DNA from 4 places in the Lysinibacillus sp. ACHW1.5 genome. Region 2 is predicted to be linked to each of the others. Evidence: riboswitches for the same ligand, from Rfam matches in the RefSeq annotation. Region 2 holds a riboswitch; each other region holds the start of a gene.
What was found. Region 2 has a riboswitch for S-adenosylmethionine ahead of L6W14_RS18185 (methionine ABC transporter ATP-binding protein). Riboswitches for the same ligand answer to the same signal wherever they lie in the genome.
Positions count from the first base shown of each region.

Region 1: another riboswitch for S-adenosylmethionine. It lies ahead of metK (methionine adenosyltransferase); the one in region 2 lies ahead of L6W14_RS18185 (methionine ABC transporter ATP-binding protein).
Region 3: another riboswitch for S-adenosylmethionine. It lies ahead of metA (homoserine O-acetyltransferase MetA); the one in region 2 lies ahead of L6W14_RS18185 (methionine ABC transporter ATP-binding protein).
Region 4: another riboswitch for S-adenosylmethionine. It lies ahead of L6W14_RS07685 (YezD family protein); the one in region 2 lies ahead of L6W14_RS18185 (methionine ABC transporter ATP-binding protein).

Region 1 is NZ_CP091777.1:3,482,831-3,487,331, forward strand. It holds gene L6W14_RS17350 (alanine/glycine:cation symporter family protein) at 1-185, opposite strand, end outside; gene L6W14_RS17355 (alpha/beta hydrolase) at 312-1,118, opposite strand; gene L6W14_RS17360 (gamma carbonic anhydrase) at 1,252-1,764, shown strand; gene metK (methionine adenosyltransferase) at 1,944-3,140, opposite strand; SAM riboswitch class I at 3,399-3,517, opposite strand; gene pckA (phosphoenolpyruvate carboxykinase (ATP)) at 3,907-4,501, shown strand, end outside.
Region 2 is NZ_CP091777.1:3,614,954-3,619,454, forward strand. It holds gene L6W14_RS18175 (MetQ/NlpA family ABC transporter substrate-binding protein) at 1-123, opposite strand, end outside; gene L6W14_RS18180 (methionine ABC transporter permease) at 192-860, opposite strand; gene L6W14_RS18185 (methionine ABC transporter ATP-binding protein) at 850-1,878, opposite strand; SAM riboswitch class I at 1,961-2,064, opposite strand; gene L6W14_RS18190 (thioredoxin family protein) at 2,121-2,432, opposite strand; gene L6W14_RS18195 (toprim domain-containing protein) at 2,447-2,788, opposite strand; gene gcvH (glycine cleavage system protein GcvH) at 2,880-3,260, opposite strand; gene L6W14_RS18205 (arsenate reductase family protein) at 3,342-3,698, opposite strand; gene L6W14_RS18210 (acyl-CoA dehydrogenase family protein) at 3,883-4,501, opposite strand, start outside.
Region 3 is NZ_CP091777.1:2,330,768-2,335,268, reverse strand. It holds gene L6W14_RS11525 (TSUP family transporter) at 1-600, opposite strand, end outside; gene L6W14_RS11520 (TrmB family transcriptional regulator) at 725-1,507, shown strand; gene L6W14_RS11515 (hypothetical protein) at 1,530-1,916, shown strand; gene L6W14_RS11510 (nucleotide excision repair endonuclease) at 1,969-2,340, opposite strand; SAM riboswitch class I at 2,544-2,655, shown strand; gene metA (homoserine O-acetyltransferase MetA) at 2,779-3,714, shown strand; gene L6W14_RS11500 (GerAB/ArcD/ProY family transporter) at 3,754-4,501, opposite strand, start outside.
Region 4 is NZ_CP091777.1:1,620,254-1,624,754, forward strand. It holds gene L6W14_RS07665 (LysR family transcriptional regulator) at 1-25, shown strand, start outside; gene L6W14_RS07670 (phosphopantothenoylcysteine decarboxylase domain-containing protein) at 97-771, shown strand; gene L6W14_RS07675 (TetR/AcrR family transcriptional regulator) at 874-1,476, shown strand; gene L6W14_RS07680 (DUF418 domain-containing protein) at 1,460-2,554, shown strand; SAM riboswitch class I at 2,725-2,820, shown strand; gene L6W14_RS07685 (YezD family protein) at 2,891-3,046, shown strand; gene L6W14_RS07690 (flavin reductase family protein) at 3,137-3,622, opposite strand; gene L6W14_RS07695 (VOC family protein) at 3,772-4,501, shown strand, end outside.

The DNA of each region.
Region 1 (4,501 bases), 130 kb from region 2:
GCTTGGAATGAAGATATTCCCTTTTCTGACTTCTCCCCTTTAAACATTAAAACAAACATATCTTTAATGTGCCTTACTTGTAGGAACCTTGTAATAATTGAGAAAAATAACCCAATTAATAAGATGCCATAAATAAACCATGGTCCCCATAAAATACCATTCAACTTCTCTACAATTACATCCATTTTACCCCTCCAATTTGAATTACCTTACTTTAAGTCATTATAGTATTACACTTTTCTGAAAATTACAATATTATTTTTAAGTAACAATATTTAAGTAAGTAACCTAGTAAATGGAAGGGTATAAACCTATTTAATTATATAACCAATTCTTCGAAGAGCATTATTAATAAAATCTCGTATATACATAAAAATCTCTTCGCGCTCTCCCTCATGAAATAAATTATGATAACAATTTGCCCATTCTTTAAACTGAAATTCCGTGAATTCCTGTTGATGAAGCCAATTTCGAGTTTGGCGAGTGTCCGTAATTTTATCCTTCTCAGCTGTCATAATTAGCATAGGCATATTAGGCATTTCACCTTTAGGCAGCATCACTAAATTTTTCATCATCTGCTGAAGTTCTCGATACCATTTCACAGAAACAACAGACATGAGCGGTACATCATCTTTCATTTCTTCTCTGCCTTCAACACTACGCGTTAATTTCTCTAATGTAATATCATGTGTCAATTTAACATTGGCCGTTAACGCACTTAGACTTGTTAAAGCATTTGTTAATTTACCTGGTAATAGCTTTAGTTGCAACCAAGGTGATGTTAAAATAATGCCTGCACATTCATATTGTCTCTTTTGCAGTGTATGGAGGATTAATGTTGCACCTAGTCCATGCCCTATTACAAAGGTTGGTAAATTATATGAAAAAGCATTTTCAATCAGGTTTCTTGTATACTTATTGTACAATTTGAAGTCTTCATCATGGACTCGAGCAAACCTTGCATTACCCCCATGATTCGGTAAATCTCCCATGACTATGTGGAAGCCTTCTAATCTTAATTTCTCTATCAGCCATGCATACCAACGGTGATTTTCATAAGCACCATGAAGAATAGCAATCACAGCTTTTGCTTGTCCATCAGCTTCCCATTTCCACATTACATAGTCCTCCTAAAAAATGATTACACTTTGATTATATCGAAATAAATAGCACATTTTAATTTTATATTTCCATAAAGTTGCGTATTTGATACGATAATACTACATTATAGAAAGAAAAGAGGCGATTTTCATGATTTATCCATTTAAAGATAAAACGCCAAAGATCGATCCGTCTGTTTTCATTGCTGATTACGCAACTGTTACGGGCGACGTAACAATTGGCGCCGAAACAACTATTTGGTTTAATACGGTTATTCGTGGTGATGTTTCCCCAACGATTATTGGTAAACGTGTCAGTATCCAGGATCTTTGCTGTTTACACCAAAGCCCAAAATATCCGCTCATTATTGAAGATGAGGTAACAGTTGGACACCAAGTCACTTTACATAGTTGTACAATTCGCAAAAATGCCTTAATTGGTATGGGATCCATTATTTTAGACGGAGCTGAGATTGGAGAAGGTGCATTTATTGGAGCTGGAAGCCTAGTACCTCCTGGTAAAGTCATTCCTCCAAATAGTTTAGCATTAGGTCGTCCAGCAAAAGTTGTCCGAGAATTAAATGCTGAAGATAAAGAGGATATGGAACGCATCGTACGAGAATACGCAGAAAAAGGTCAATATTATAAATCACTTCAGAAATAAATAACCTACACAAAAAATCAATACTAACGAAAAAATCCCTCGCGTTTTCGTGTACCGAATATGTTCACGAATCCTAGCGAGGTATTTTTGTAAAAAAAACAAAAGGAGCAATGTTGCCCCTTTGCTTATTAATACATCAGAATAATTTTCTAATGACTTCATTACTTTAGTTCAATAGTTTATAAACGTGCTTTTTCTCGTAGCGCGTCTGCTTTATCAATTTGCTCCCATGGTACATTTAAATCTGTACGACCAAAATGTCCATACGCAGCAGTTTGTTTATAAATTGGACGACGAAGATCAAGCATTTTAATGATACCTGCTGGGCGTAGATCGAATAGCTCGCGTACCCATTCAACGATTTCGCTTTCTTTCACTCTACCTGTGCCAAATGTATCGACAGCAATGGAAACAGGCTGAGCAACGCCAATCGCATAGGCAAGTTGCACTTCAGCACGCTCTGCTAAGCCAGCTGCTACGATGTTTTTCGCTACATAACGTGCTGCATATGCCGCCGAACGGTCTACCTTGGTTGCATCCTTACCTGAGAAGGCACCACCACCGTGACGTGCATAACCACCGTATGTATCAACAATGATTTTACGCCCTGTTAATCCAGCATCACCTTTTGGCCCACCAATTACAAAACGGCCAGTTGGATTGATGAAGTATTTCGTATTAGCATCTAATAATTCACTCGGTACAACTGGTGCAATAACAAATTCTTTTAAATCTGCTTGAATTTGTTCAAGTGTTGCTTCTTCATCATGCTGTGTTGAAATAACAATTGTATCCACGCGAACCGGTACATTATTGTCATCATATTCAATCGTTACTTGCGTTTTACCATCAGGACGCAAATAGGCAAGTTCCCCTGATTTACGTACTTCTGTTAAACGGCGTGCTAATTTGTGTGCCAAGCTAATTGGTAATGGCATTAGCTCTGGTGTTTCATTACATGCATAGCCAAACATTAAGCCTTGGTCACCAGCACCAATTGCTTCTATGTCAGCATCTGTCATAGAGCCTTCACGTGCCTCTAATGCCTGATCAACACCTTGGGCAATATCAGGTGATTGTTCGCCAATTGCCACAAGCACCGCTAAGTTCTCTGCATCAAAGCCATATTTACCTCGTGTATAGCCAATTTCAGCTACAGTGTCACGAACAATACCTTTAATATCCACATAAGTAGAAGTAGTAATTTCTCCTGCTACTAATACTAATCCTGTTGTTACAGTTGTTTCACACGCTACACGTGCATTTGGATCTTCTGCTAAAATAGCATCTAAAATGGCATCCGAGATTTGGTCACAAATCTTATCTGGATGTCCTTCTGTTACACTCTCTGATGTAAACAGTCGACGGTTTGTCATTTGGTTTTCCTCCTAAATACTCTTACAATAAGTAGTTGTGTATGAATACGGTACTCATTACCCATGTCAAGTCCGCTCCTAAGGATTGAACTCTCAAGCCGTTACTGCTGCTTTTAACACGAGGATTTCGAAAGATCCGTCATTATAATAAGGAAAGAACTACATATACTTACCTTTACATTGATTTTTAACAATAAAAAAATCCTTTTCTCACGTTACTTTACATGAGGAAAGGAATAATGACTGCGTAACCTTTCACTCTTATCGTTCAAGGGATGTTCCCTTGCATCAGGTTGGCACCAACGCATGTCGTGAAATAGTTCATGCAGGTTGCCGGGTTTCACAGGGCCTGACCCTCCACCAGCTCGGGATAAGAGTATCCGTTCAATCTCATGTTACTGAAAAGGTCGAACGTTGTCAAATATTTTCTTATGTATTACTGTATAGAAAGGAAAGAACTTATTACACAAAAACTTTTCATACTTGGATGATGATGTAAATAGAAGCAAATTAATCCCTACAACATACCTAGCTACTTGTGGTAACATATGTGTGGCTCAATTTTCGTGCCTAATTACAGTAGGATTGATGGTATTCTACTCGAAAAACATTATTTTTTGTCAGTTTATTGAAAAGTGGTAAAAACTCTAAAATAATTTCTTAATTAGTATAGATTATTTAAGCAATTGTGTTATACTATTTTTGAAATTAAGAAAAAATCCCTCTAAATCAAGGGAATACTATAAAAAAGGATGGTATTTAATCGATGAATTCAGTAGAAATTGCAAACGAACTGAAGGAATTATTAAACGGCGGTAACATTAATGTTCAACTTTCAGTACCACAATTAGCAGAAAAAGCTACATCTCGTGGTGAAGCAATGTTAACAGTAGATGGCGCAGTTCGTGCAGAAACTGGCAAATACACTGGTCGTTCACCTAAAGATAAATATACGGTAGAAGAAGAAAGCACAAAAGATCAAATTGACTGGGGTAAAGTCAACCAACCGATTTCTTCTGAAGTGTTCGATAACCTATATGTAAAAGTAATAAAATATTTAAAAGAACGTGACGAGTTATTCGTATTCAAAGGCTTTGCAGGTGCTGACAAAGATTCACAATTAAGCATTCAAGTTATTAATGAATACGCATGGCACAATCTTTTTGCTCATCAATTATTTATCCGTCCAACAGCAGATGAATTAGCTTCTCATGTTGCTGACTTCACTGTCATCTCAGCTCCTAACTTTAAAGCAGATCCTGCGGTTGATGGTACTGCTTCTGAAACATTCATCATCGTATCACTTGAAAAGAAAATTATTTTAATTGGTGGTACAGAATATGCTGGTGAAATGAAAAAAT
Region 2 (4,501 bases):
GTTTTCTTTACTATCTGTTTGATCGCCAGATGCTGATTTTTCATCTTCTTTTTTATCTGTACCGCAAGCTGCTAATGCTAGTACAAGTATTGATAAAAATAATCCTGCTAATAACTTTTTCATTTATGACACTCCCTTTTATTTGTTTTAAATATGTTAGCGGTAAAAACCGGAATAACCTCAATTTCGTGCTAGCGTTTATCAATTTTCTCAGTAATTAAATCACCAATCCATTGAATAATAAATACGACTACTAAGATCAAAATAGTTGCCATTAATGTCACATCTTGGCGATTTCGCTGGAAGCCGTCTAAGAAAGCTAAGTTACCAAGACCACCTGCACCAATAATTCCTGCCATCGCTGTATAACCTACAAGAGCAACAGCCGTTACGGTGATACCAGAAATCAAAGCTGGTAATGATTCAGGAACCAATACTTTCCAAATAATTGTAGAAGTTTTCGCTCCCATTGAACGAGCCGCTTCAATGACACCTTTATCAATTTCACGTAACGCAATTAATACCATACGAGCATAAAACGGTGCTGCACCGATAATTAAAGCAGGTAACGCCGCATTGGCACCACGAATTGTACCTAGTAACAACTTCGTAAATGGAATTAATAAAATAATTAATACGATAAATGGAATGGAACGGAAAATATTAACGAGTGATCCCGTTAAAAAGTTAACGATTTTATTTGCCCATAACTGATTGGGACTAGTTAAAAATAGAACAATACCAATGACTAACCCAAGAATAAATGTCACAACCGTTGATATAGCTGTCATGTATAAAGTTTCATACGTAGCTTGCCACATATTTTCCCAGTCTACATTCGGAAAGAGATTAGTTAGCATTTTCAATCACCTCCGTCTGTACTTCCACTGTATTTAAATAACGAAGGGCTTCAGTGACGTTTTTCTGAGAGCCATCAATTTGCACAATCAATGTACCATATGCACCATTTTTTGTTTGTGAAATATTTCCGTGAACAATACTTACTTCTACATCAAATTGTTTCACAAGATGTGAGATGACTGGCTGTTCTGTTTTTTCACCAACAAAAATAAGTTTGACAAGTTGTCCAGTTGGATAGTTTGTTTTAATTTGTGCTACCGTATCCTGTGTTTCCTTAGTGTCTGTAATTTGAGATACAAACTTCTTAGTAATAGCCGCCTGTGGGGCTTGGAAGACTTGCAATACCTCACCACGTTCCACAATTTCGCCTGCCTCCATCACTGCTACACGATGACAAATTTTGCGAATGACATGCATTTCGTGGGTAATCAGGACGATAGTTAAGCCTAAGCGTTCATTTATATCAACGAGTAAATCAAGAATAGCATCCGTTGTTTCAGGATCGAGTGCCGATGTCGCCTCATCACATAGTAAAACCTCTGGATTATTCGCTAATGCACGTGCAATTCCTACACGCTGCTTTTGTCCACCAGAAAGCTGGGATGGATATGCCTTATCGCGCCCTTCTAAGCCTACAAGGGCAATTAATTCCTTCACACGTGCTTCACGTTGAGCCTTTGGGAAGCCTGCGATTTCTAAAGGGAATGCAATATTTTCGGCAACTGTTCTAGACCAAAGTAAATTGAAATGCTGGAAAATCATACTTACCTTTTGTCTAGCCGCTCTAAGCTTTTGCCCTTTTATCGATGAAAATTCTTGATTGTTCACCGTTACTGTTCCTGCTGTCGGTTTCTCTAAACCGTTTAATAAACGAATCATGGTACTTTTACCAGCACCACTATAGCCAATAATGCCAAAAATTTCACCTTTATTAATAGTAAGGTTGACGTCTTTGACTGCCGTTAATTCGCCATTTGCTGTTTTGTATTTCTTTGTAATATTTTGAAGCTGGATCATAGCGAATACTCCTTTTCTCATATAGAAAACCCCTTCACTCACAGACAAGTAGAAGGGGTCACGTATAATACGTTAAACCGTTCTCTCATCTTTCAAAGAAAAATCTTTGGGTGATTTGGCACCTTTTCACATTGTGATGGTTGCCGGGCTTCATAGGGCACTTCCCTCCGCCACTCTTCATAAGAGTTCGATATATTTAATGTTTTAGTAATATATTTGATACTTTACCACGCTAGTAAAGTTCAGTCAATTGATTTTTTTAACAATTCATATAAAAATGGTACGGATTGAAAAGCATAAATCTTTTCTGTCACTTTTCCGCCATCACTGATGAGTAGACATGGAACACTTTCAATTTGATGCTCATAAGCAATGTGTTCCAAAAAGTTGATATTTGCTTTACCAATTTGTAGCTGTGGCAGTAATTGTTCAATAATGGACATCATTTTAGATGCCACTGCACATGTTCCACACATCGGTGTATATAAATAAAATGCAGTTTTCTCTCCTGACTGTTTAGCCGCTTCCCACTGCTCTGTTGACCATTCTTCCATTTACTCACGCAACCTTACAAAATATATTCATTATGGATTGAAAAATGTGCTCGCAGTAAAATCATCGCTAGCACTTTTCTTGGTGTCGTTTCTACTTCCTTATATGTTGGCATTGTGCGCAGATGCTCAGCTTCTGGATAATGTCTGTCCATTAATGCACGTAGCTTATCGCCAGAAGTATCTGCATCAAAAAAAGTAAATAGCTCACAGCCCTCATAGGGATCCAGTAGTTCTTCTAATTGATGCACACCAATTGTACCATTCGTACATAGTATTGTAACATTCTCATTCAAAATAGGCTCAATTTGTAGCTTATCTGAGCGTCCTTCTACTATCAAGCATTTTCCCTCGAACATTACGCCACCTCCATTTAGAGATCCCCACTTATAAGTCATTATATAACAAAAAACGCCGGTAGTTTCCGACGTTTTTCGATTATAGCTTGTCTTATTCAGCGATCATTTCTTCGTATTGCTCTGCTGTCATTAGTTTCTCAACTTCTGATGCGTCAGCAGGCTCAACAACGATCATCCATGCTTTTTCATATGGTGATTCATTAACGAATTCTGGGCTATCTTCTAAATCTGCATTTACTTCCACTACAGTACCTGAGATTGGTGCATATAATTCAGAAACAGTTTTTACTGATTCTACGCTACCGAATGGATCATCTGTTTTGATTTCGTCGCCAACTTGTGGAAGCTCAACGAATACGATATCTCCTAATTCAGATTGTGCGAAGTGAGTAATACCAATACGTACTTTTCCATCTTCTACTTTTACCCATTCATGTTCTTCAGAGTATCGTAAGTCTTTAGGTGTGCTCATGCAAAAAACCCCTCCATAAATATGTAATATATTCACTTTCAGTGTGCCATACTTCTCCTATAAATACAAGGTTTAATACGGTTATTTCCAAGCTTGCTCAAAATCTACTTCTTTAAAACCTAAAGTAACTTTTTTTCCATCTGTCACGATGGGACGTTTCATTAACATGCCATCTGAAGCAAGTAGCTCAAGCTGCTCATCCTCCGTCATTTCCGCTAACTTGTCCTTTAAGCCAAGCTCACGATATTTCATGCCTGAGGTATTAAAAAATTTCTTCAAAGGCTGTCCACTAGCTTGCCAAATAGCTGTTAATTCTTCTTTAGTGGGAGGTTGCTCTGCGATATGTACCTCTTCATAGGCAACCTCATGCTCATTTAACCACTTCTGTGCCTTTTTACATGTTGTACATTTCGGATAATGGAAAAATTGAATCGTCATTACAATGCTCCTCTTCTGTCTTTTTCTGTAGTATACCATCATAGTTGTTTTCAATGGTGAACTTCACTCTTTTTTGTAAGTTTATCCACCAGTTGTGCAAATTTATCCGCTCCTTTTACGATTATCCATCTCATATAAAAAAACCTAGCTATCTTTTGCAGATAGCTAGGTTAAATTTGCACTATTATACAATATATTTTTCAGCATCAATCAATTTAACGGAAGCCTCACGCTTCTTCGCAATTAAATTGTATGGATTATTACGTGTTAGCTTACGCAGTGCAGATAATGTCATACGGGCTGCATCGCCATCCGCTGAAGCAAGAATTGTGTCTTTTGCTTCTTTTTCGATTTCTGAGAATGCTTCTTGGCAGAAAATTTGTGTGTATAGCAATTTTTGATGTGCTTTTTCAGCACCGTCACGAGCAATTGCTTTTTCTGTACGTAAGACAGCTGATTCCATTGCAAATAATTGGTTAGCTATATTCGCAATGTTTACCAATACTTCTTGCTCTTGATCAAGCTTTGCACCAAAGCGTTGTGCTGCTAATCCTGCAGCTAATACAGCAATCTTCTTGGCATTTTTCACTAAATATTTTTCTTGTGCTAACGGCTCTGTACCGATATCTTCTGGCATTAGCATAAGCAGCTCTTGCTGTAAATTTTGGGCAACTTGTAATAATGGTAGCTCACCTTTTAGCGCCTTTTTCATAAATGTGCCAGGTACAATCATGCGGTTAATTTCGTTTGTACCTTCAAAAATTCGATTAATTCGAGAATCACGGTAAATACGCTCTACCTCA
Region 3 (4,501 bases), 1.3 Mb from region 2:
TAAGTAGGCAAACATACAAACACCAGCCACATTACTTGCCAAATTTAAAAACTTCGCATTACCAGCCGCCTTTAAAAAATCAAAGCCTACCAGTAAGAAGCTAAAGATTAAAAACGACCCTGTCCCAGGACCAAGAAATCCATCATAAAAACCAATAGCAAATAATAGCAGCATAAATAAAAACAAATGTTTTTTAGATAGATTTTTTACGGTAGAGACGGCACCCCAATCCTTTTTAAAGATCGTATATACCCCAACAGCCGCCAGCATAACAAGCATTAATGGCTTTAGTAATGCTGGATTAATCAGATGCACAGTCCAAGCACCACATAATGATCCGATAAATGCTAGTGGAAAATATTTGAGGACAGAGCGAATGTCCAGCTGGCCAGAACGATAGAAAGAAATAGAGGAAGTGAGCGAGCCCATAGCTCCTGCTAGTTTGTTCGTGGCAACCGCAGCAGCTGGATTGAGCCCAACAAATAGTAAGGCTGGTAGTGAAATTAAACCGCCCCCTCCCACTACTGAGTCAACAAAAGCCGCCAGAAATCCAAAAGAAATTAATAGTATGAGAATATGTACATCGATTTCAAACAACATATGACACCTCTTTATAATTAGTTACTACTGAAATAGTAACTAAATTTATTTGCGCTGTAAACCCATTTTTCCATTGGCAAATCTTCACATTGGTAGCCTATAATAAAGATAATGGAGGGATTACATGGAGGAATTAATCACCCAGCTGAAAGAAATGGGTTTTACAGAATATGAAGCAAAGGCCTATACGGCACTTGTTCAGCAAAGTCATGTCAGTGCCTATCAGGTAAGTAAAAATTCTGGCATACCACGTGCAAGAGTGTATGATATTTTAAATATCCTTGTAGAAAAGGGCATCGTGTTAAAAGAAGAGACCGCAGAACAAACGACCTATTCGGCAATGCCTGTGTCTGTGTTCTTACAGCAAATGCAACAGCGCTGGGAGTCGAATTTTACGTCTATAAGCGGGAAATTAGAGAAATTAGAGGAAAAAGTACAGGAAGCAGAGCCTAAAGTGGTCATGCTGAAGGGCAAGGAATCCATTATCAACTATTGTCAGTCACTTCTAAAGAAGGCGAAGAAAAAAGTGATGCTGTCGATGTGGGAAGATATGTATGATGCCTTACGTGAAGATTTGCAAGAGGTGGCGCTGCATGTTCCTGTTCATGGCATTACGTTGTATGTAGGAGAGCATCTCGCCTCAATTGACCAGCATAGAGCCACACATTATACAAAAAAAGCGTCTACACCGCATTGGTTTATCTTATCGATAGATGGTCAGGAAATGATTTATGGTCATTCTCCATCTACCCAAGAGACGGCCTTTATCACCAATGATCCGGTTCATATTTATTTGTTAGAGGATTATATATGGCATGATGTGCTCATCAATCGGTTAGTAAAACGTGATGATCAGGAGTTAGAAGATTGGATTGCTAAGGAGCGTAAAGCTTTTTTCTTAGAATAGTCGTATAAGGAAGGGGAGTTACTTGAAAAAATTCGTGTTGCTAGGTTTAATAAGCCTACTAATGCTAGGAGCCTGTAATGCTACACCACCTACCGATCCACCAACGATTAATGAGCTAACGGTTGTCCCAGATAATGTCCAAAAAAATATCGTTTCTAATGACAGAATACAACTATTGCATGAAAAGGATGCTCCATATTACCTTGTTTATTATTCAAAAGGGAATGTATTGGCAAGTATTACAGCTGAGGGAAATAGGCTTATTATCCAGTTAGAGGAAGGCAGCGAGCAAAGGAAAGAGGCTCAACCCTATGTTTTTAAAGTCACCGTCAAGAATCCTGAGCTGGATACCATTGAGTTGCGAATAAACGGTCAGAGTACGCCCATTGATCGTATGACCATTATGTGATAAAAGAAAACGAAATCCCTTTAGATGAGATTTCGGTTTCTTTACGTGATATCTAATAAAAGACTTTGTCTACGTTATATTTAGAGCGGAAAGTATTAATCGCATATGTTTCGTAAATTTCACGTTCCATTGGATCTTCTACTTCATAGACTTCAATTTTGAACACTTCATCACGATGGTTTTTCATCGGAGATACATTATCCTCGAAATGTTTTTTAATACGTTGACGAATTTTACGTGCTTTCCCAACAAACAATAGCTCATTCTTGTCATTATAGAATAAGAAAATGCCACCTTTATCACGTGTGATTTTATGGAAGTCAATAAAACCGAAGTAAGGTGTGATTGGCACATCACCTGGTTTTAAATCTTGTTCACGTTGACGGATTACTAGATCTGGTTTTGGAAATTCAATTTTAATCAAACTATTCACGTTCCTCTCTCTTACTAAAAGTATATGGTAACATAATTACGGCATGTTTACCATAAATTTTAAATGTAGAAACACCACAGATAGCAAGCTTAGTGTACATCAAATGAGCAAGGAACATGCACATGAATCACAAAATATTCGATGAATTATTGATATTCTAACTAGTTCGTGTTACAATTCAAGATAATTAAATAATCTTATCAAGAGAAGCTGAGGGATTTGGCCCGATGACGCTTCAGCAACCTCTAACAATTGTTAGAAAGGTGCTAATTCCAGCAAAGGATTTTTTCCTTTGAGAGATAAGAGTGGACGTGAAAAAAATCCTTCTCATTCTATCTCGTATGGAATGAGGAGGATTTTTTAATTTCGTTGCAATGTACGCAAGTTAGGTTTGCTAAAAGAGAGTGATTATAGAGAGGGGAAAGCAAGATGCCAATTAATATTCCGAAAAATTTACCAGCTGGAGAACATTTACGTGAGGAAAAAATCTTCGTCATGGAAGAAGATCGTGCGAAAACACAGCAAATCCGTCCATTAAATATATTAATATTAAATCTAATGCCAGAAAAAGAAAAAACTGAGCTCCAATTATTACGTTTATTGGGGAATACACCATTACAGGTGAATATTACCTTTTTGAATACAGCCACTCACGAGTCTAAAAATGTGAGTAAATCCCATTTGCAGCTTTTCTACACAACGTTCAATCAGATTCGACACCGACGCTACGATGGTATGATTATAACTGGTGCACCAGTAGAAAAAATGGCTTTTGAAGAGGTCAACTATTGGCAGGAAATTTCAGAAATTATGGATTGGTCTAAAAAGAATGTGACATCCGTGCTACATATATGTTGGGGGGCACAGGCTGCATTGTATCATCATTATGGCATTGGGAAGGTTGAGCTTTCTACTAAATGCTCAGGCGTCTATTCCCATGTGATTACAGATTTAACTGTAGATTTGGTACGTGGCTTTAGTGATTTATTTACTGCGCCCCATTCACGCTATACATCTGTTTCGATTGACGAGGTTCGCAATCATCCAGATCTACGATTATTATCCTATTCAGAGGATGCTGGGGTATTTATTGTACAATCAAAAGATAATAAAAATATTATGATTACGGGCCATCTAGAGTATGATGCGACAACGCTAGCCGATGAGTACAGTCGCGATGTGGCGAAGGGCATAGATATCGCCGTTCCTGTGAACTACTTCCCGAATGACGATCCTACACAAGTGCCAATGAATACATGGCGTGCCCATACGCATCTATTATTCTCTAACTGGTTGAACTACTATGTTTACCAAGAAACACCATATGAATGGGATTTTGTAGATGAAATCGAATATCATATTTAATTAATAAAAAGTCTAATTTCTTTTCTAGCTTAGAAGAAATTAGACTTTTTGATTGTCATTTTCTGTTTCCTGCTGAGGTGTTTCGTTATTTTGAGCCTTGGATTTGCGATTGCGAATAACTACCACAATCAGCAATAGTATAGGTAATAAAATGGTGAAAATAAAGGAAAAGATTGGCCAAATTTCATTATTATAATTAGTAGAATGCACAATATCTGGATGAACAATTTGAGAAAGTCCAATAACAATTATACCCATCGGTATAATGAGTGGACGATGATCCTTGATCTTCAATATTTGTGCAAGTCCAACAACGGTCGTATAGAAATACATAAATGTACGAATATATATAGACGAAATCCACATAAATGCCATAATGATTTCTATGCGCTGCAAAAAATTCCCTATAGATATTCTTTGTGCTAAGGCATAGCTAGGAAATGTCCTTGATGCAGTGTTTTCAGGACCTAATACAAGAATCGATAGGACAATCAACGTAACTAAGACGATTCCGCCAAAAATTGCCCCAATATATAGCCCTTTCTGTGCAGACGGCTGTACATTGACGCCAGTAGGATAGAGCATCAATAATACAATTAATGGAAAGGAAAAGATACTCATAAAGCGTGCAATACTATAAAACATAGATGCTTTGGTCGCTTCTAGTAGAGGCTGAATATTCTCAAATGTAATTTGAGGGGTAATACTAAGGACGAAAAAAATAAAAATAAAGGTAAACAATGGGAAGAGGATTTCTGCCGAACGGGCAAAGGTCTCAATCCCTAAA
Region 4 (4,501 bases), 2.0 Mb from region 2:
AGAACAAAACAGCTCCCTAAAATAGTGGCTATTGAAGCCTATCCTTACATTACGTTAAAATAGTATTTGTATATATTTCAGAAAATAGGTGAGTGTATGGGGACATTACAGGGCAAAACCGTACTCATTACAAGTGGGGGAACACTTGAAAAATGGGATCGTGTACGAGGTCATACGAATTTATCAAAAGGCACAATGGGGTGTTATTTAGCAGAGGCGGCGCTGGCTGCTGGCGCTAACGTAGTATACATGCATGGTTACTTTGCACAGCTCCCAGAAAACCAAAATGATATGACATTGATTCAATTTGAAGGCATAGAGGATTTAGGACAAAAGGTGCGTCATGCAGTTCAACAACAACATGTCGATATCGTCATTATGGCGGCTGCGGGCTCTGATTGGGTCATTGACAAAGTATATGATCAATCAGGTAATTTAATGGAGGAAACGGGGAAAATGCCTTCTGACGAACCACCTATTATTCATTTTAAAAAAGCACCAAAAGTATTAGGTCAAATTAAGGGATGGCAACCGAATGTAACGTTAGTAGGCTTTAAGCTCGAAGCAACGAATGATGAGGAATTCTTGTTAGCTCGTGCCAGACTGCGTATGGAAACAGCCAATGCACAATTTATGGTAGCAAATAGCTCTCAGTCTTTATATGGGGGGGATGAACCTCATTGGATTGTACCTGCTGATGGACAGCCTCTTAAAGTAATGGGCAAGCAAAAAACAGCAGAAGCTTTAATGATGTATTTACAAAATCAATAAATATGAACTGTGTAGAGAAATATTTCTACGCAGTTTTTTCTTGTCTAAAAGGTTAGCATCCTATAATATTTACTTAACGGTCGGTAAAAAAGGAGGGTAATAATGGGAAATAAAGAACAAACTTTTCAAAAGATTATAGAAATTGCTTATGGGATGTTTGCGGAAAATGGATTTGAAAAAACAAGCTTAGCAATGATTGCTACAGAGGTCGGTATTTCAAAACCAGCCATTTACTATTATTTTCAATCAAAAGATCAATTAATCGCTTTCATATTTGATGAATTGTATAAAGAAATTCAACATGATGTCGCTGTGGAGTATAAAGAGCTTTCTTCTGCTAATTTTAAGGAGGAATTACTTAAGCTAGGCTATAAATCTATTGAGGCACAGGACAAGGACCCTTATTTTAATAAAATATTTAATCAATATGTACTATTAGCGGCCCGCGATGAAAACTATAAAAGACAATTAGTAGAGCTAGAAACAAGCTTTTTAACGAGCTTTGTTGCTATCCTACGATATGGCGTACAGCTAGGCGTGCTAGAGGATACTCCCCATATAGAAGCGAAGGCACAGATGCTAGCCCTCGTCTATGATAATATCGGTAATTTCATGTTAACAGGCAACCAATTGAACTATAGGGCTATTTGGAAGGAGGCAGTGAATAGCGTTATCCAAGGGGGCAAAGATGACAAAAAGAAATGATGATCGGCGCATTGAAGGTCTTGATTTTGCAAGAGCTCTCGCCATGCTTGGCATGTTCATTGTCAATTTTGGCGTCATAACAGGTTCTACAACGAATGGTTCAACATGGTTAATGGCCTTCCAACATCTTTTCGAGGGACGTGCTTCGGCCGTATTTGTCATGCTAGCAGGAATAGGGACAGCCTTAATGACTCGTCAGGCTAGAGAGAGTAAGGACCCAATCCTTCTTCGTCAAAATCGACTTACTTTGTGGAAGAGGGCGCTTTTGTTATTTACGATAGGGATTATATTATATGCAATCGGCTGGACAGGAGATATCTTACATTATTATGGCGTGTATATGTTTGTTGCTGCTTGTTTGATTGCCCAATCCAAGAAAATGATGATCTTCATAATTGGTGCCATCCTTATCCTTTCACAATGGCTTCAAATTCAATTTAGTTACCTTGCTGGTTGGCATCCAACATATGTGCTACTAGAGTATCTTGATTTTTGGACACCAGCTGGATTTATAAGAAATTTGATGTTTAATGGCTATCATCCACTATTCCCCTGGATTTGCTTCTTTCTGATAGGGATGGTAATGGGCACATTAGATTTAACAAATCATACATTAAGAAAAAACTTACTGGTGATAGGCTTATTGCTAGTCATCGTGACTGAGACTTGTTCAACGTTATTCATTAAGATGACAACCATTCATTTATTAGATGTAGAGAGTGCATTGTATTTATTTGATACAGGACCGATTCCACCGAATATGATGTATGTCCTCTCTAATTCGGCTTCGGCTATTGTTATCATTGTTGGCTCCATCTATCTTGTAGAGACATGTAAAAATAAAGTTATTCAATCTTTCATATTAACTGGACAAATGTCTTTAACGCATTATGTTGGCCATGTTGTTATAGGCATTGGAATACTAATTATTTGCCAAAAGCTGGAGAACCAAACACTTGCTTTTTCCATGCTGTATGCCTGCTGTTATTTTTTAGGATGTGTCGTGGTTTCTGTATGGTGGAGGACTAAACATCATCGAGGCCCACTTGAATTCATGATGAGGAAATGGAGCTTGTAATAAATTAATGGATTGCCATCTATTTCTCACTGACTAGGCATAAAATACTTTAGGTATAGGGAGTCTTTTAATCTAAACGACATATTGCATAGTATTCAACTAGGTTTTCTAATATTTTGTATTGACATTCCTATAGCAGAATTATAGAATTATTTTCAAGAAACGCAGTACTCTTATCAAGAGAGGTGGAGGGACTTGGCCCAATGAAGCCTCGGCAACCGAACAACAGGTGCCAAATCCAACAGATGGTGTCTGAGAGATAGGAGGGGCTATCAATCAGTTTGATGCGTTGGCCTCTTTATGAACAATAAGGATAAAAAAGAAGGGGTGTATCGTATGGCTCAGTCAGTAAAAGTAGATGATAAGAAACTAGAGGCAATTGCGAAGGCGATTCAAAATCTTGAATTTGGTGAAGTGCATATTACGATTCAAGATGGTGTGATTGTGCAAATTAATAGGCTTGAAAAGCAGAGATTTCCGCAGAAAAAATAACAATGATTTCAGTAGAACTTATGTCAAACGGCCACCTATAAGCATGAAGGATTTCCTGTGCTTACAAGTGGCCCTTTTTTTGTGTAAAGGCTAGCTATAAAAGCTTTTTGGTATGGGACCGATATGACGGCGATGATAAAGCAAAGGCTCTTTTTGAGCATTTGTAATGTCTACGACCTGCCCAATAAAAATGGTATGGTCGCCAGCATCGATTTGCTGAAATGTTTTACATTGTAAATTAGCTGCTGTATCATGTAAAATCGGTAGTCCTAAAGAGGAAGTTGACCATTTTGCTTGTGCAAAGCGATCAGGGATTTTACTGGCAAATAGTGTACATAAATGCTCTTGATCACTCGCTAAAATATTGACCGCAAAATTTGGCGAAGTCGTGAAATAAGGATGGAGCTGAGATTTTTTATCGAGTGACCACAAAATAAGGAGCGGGTCGATTGAAACAGATGCAAAGGAATTGACGGTTAAGCCAATCGGTTTTGTGTCATGACATGTCGTGACAACTGTTACGCCTGTAGGATAATTACCTAATGCCAATTTAAAAGCAGCTACTAAATCTGTCATTCAAATCACCTCTTTATGAAATTAGTGAACGGAGTTTGTAGGTAAACGAAACTTTTTTTCATATCCTACTAGTAACTCCTTTTCTTGAGTAAATTTTAAACTAATCAAACATACAGGTAAAGGTAATGGGGAAAGAAAGGGGAATGGCCATGACTTTATATTTTGATCATTTGGTTCATCAAGTGGAATCACCAGAAAATATAAAGGTTTTCTTCAATAAACGAAATGTCCATACAGTGAATGGTGGGCAGCACACGATGTGGGGGACTTATAATACGTTAAGCTACTTTGGCTTAAGCTATATTGAACAAATTGCTATCTATGATCGTGATTTATTTGAGCAAGCGGCACAATACCCATATTCCCTACATTATACGTTTAAACGTGATCAAGAGCGCCAGGGATTTTCTCGAATTGCTCTGCGCACAAAAAATATTGAGGAAGAGGGTCGACGCTTGCGAGCATTGGGCTATGAAGTATATGGACCAGATGCATGTAGCAGAACAAGACCAGATGGCACTGTGGTAGAATGGAAGCTATTGCATTTTGGTAAGCCAGATCTGCCAATTGATTTTCCATTTTTGATTGAATGGGCGGAGGCAGATGAAGAGCGTTTGGTTCAATTAAAGGCAAGTGGTGCCATTGATGTCAAACAGGCTATAACCATGGAATCCGTCCAATTCTACGTCAAGGACATGCAGGCAACAGTACAACTGTGGCAAGAGGTGTTACAGCTACCAGTGCCTACGCAATATGAGCAGTATATGTCACTACAGCTACCGAATATGCGTTTAGATTTCTATGAGGAAGAGAGCGCGATGACAATGACACTTGGTCATGTCAAAGAGGGACCATTTGGTGTGACATTAAAGGATTCTA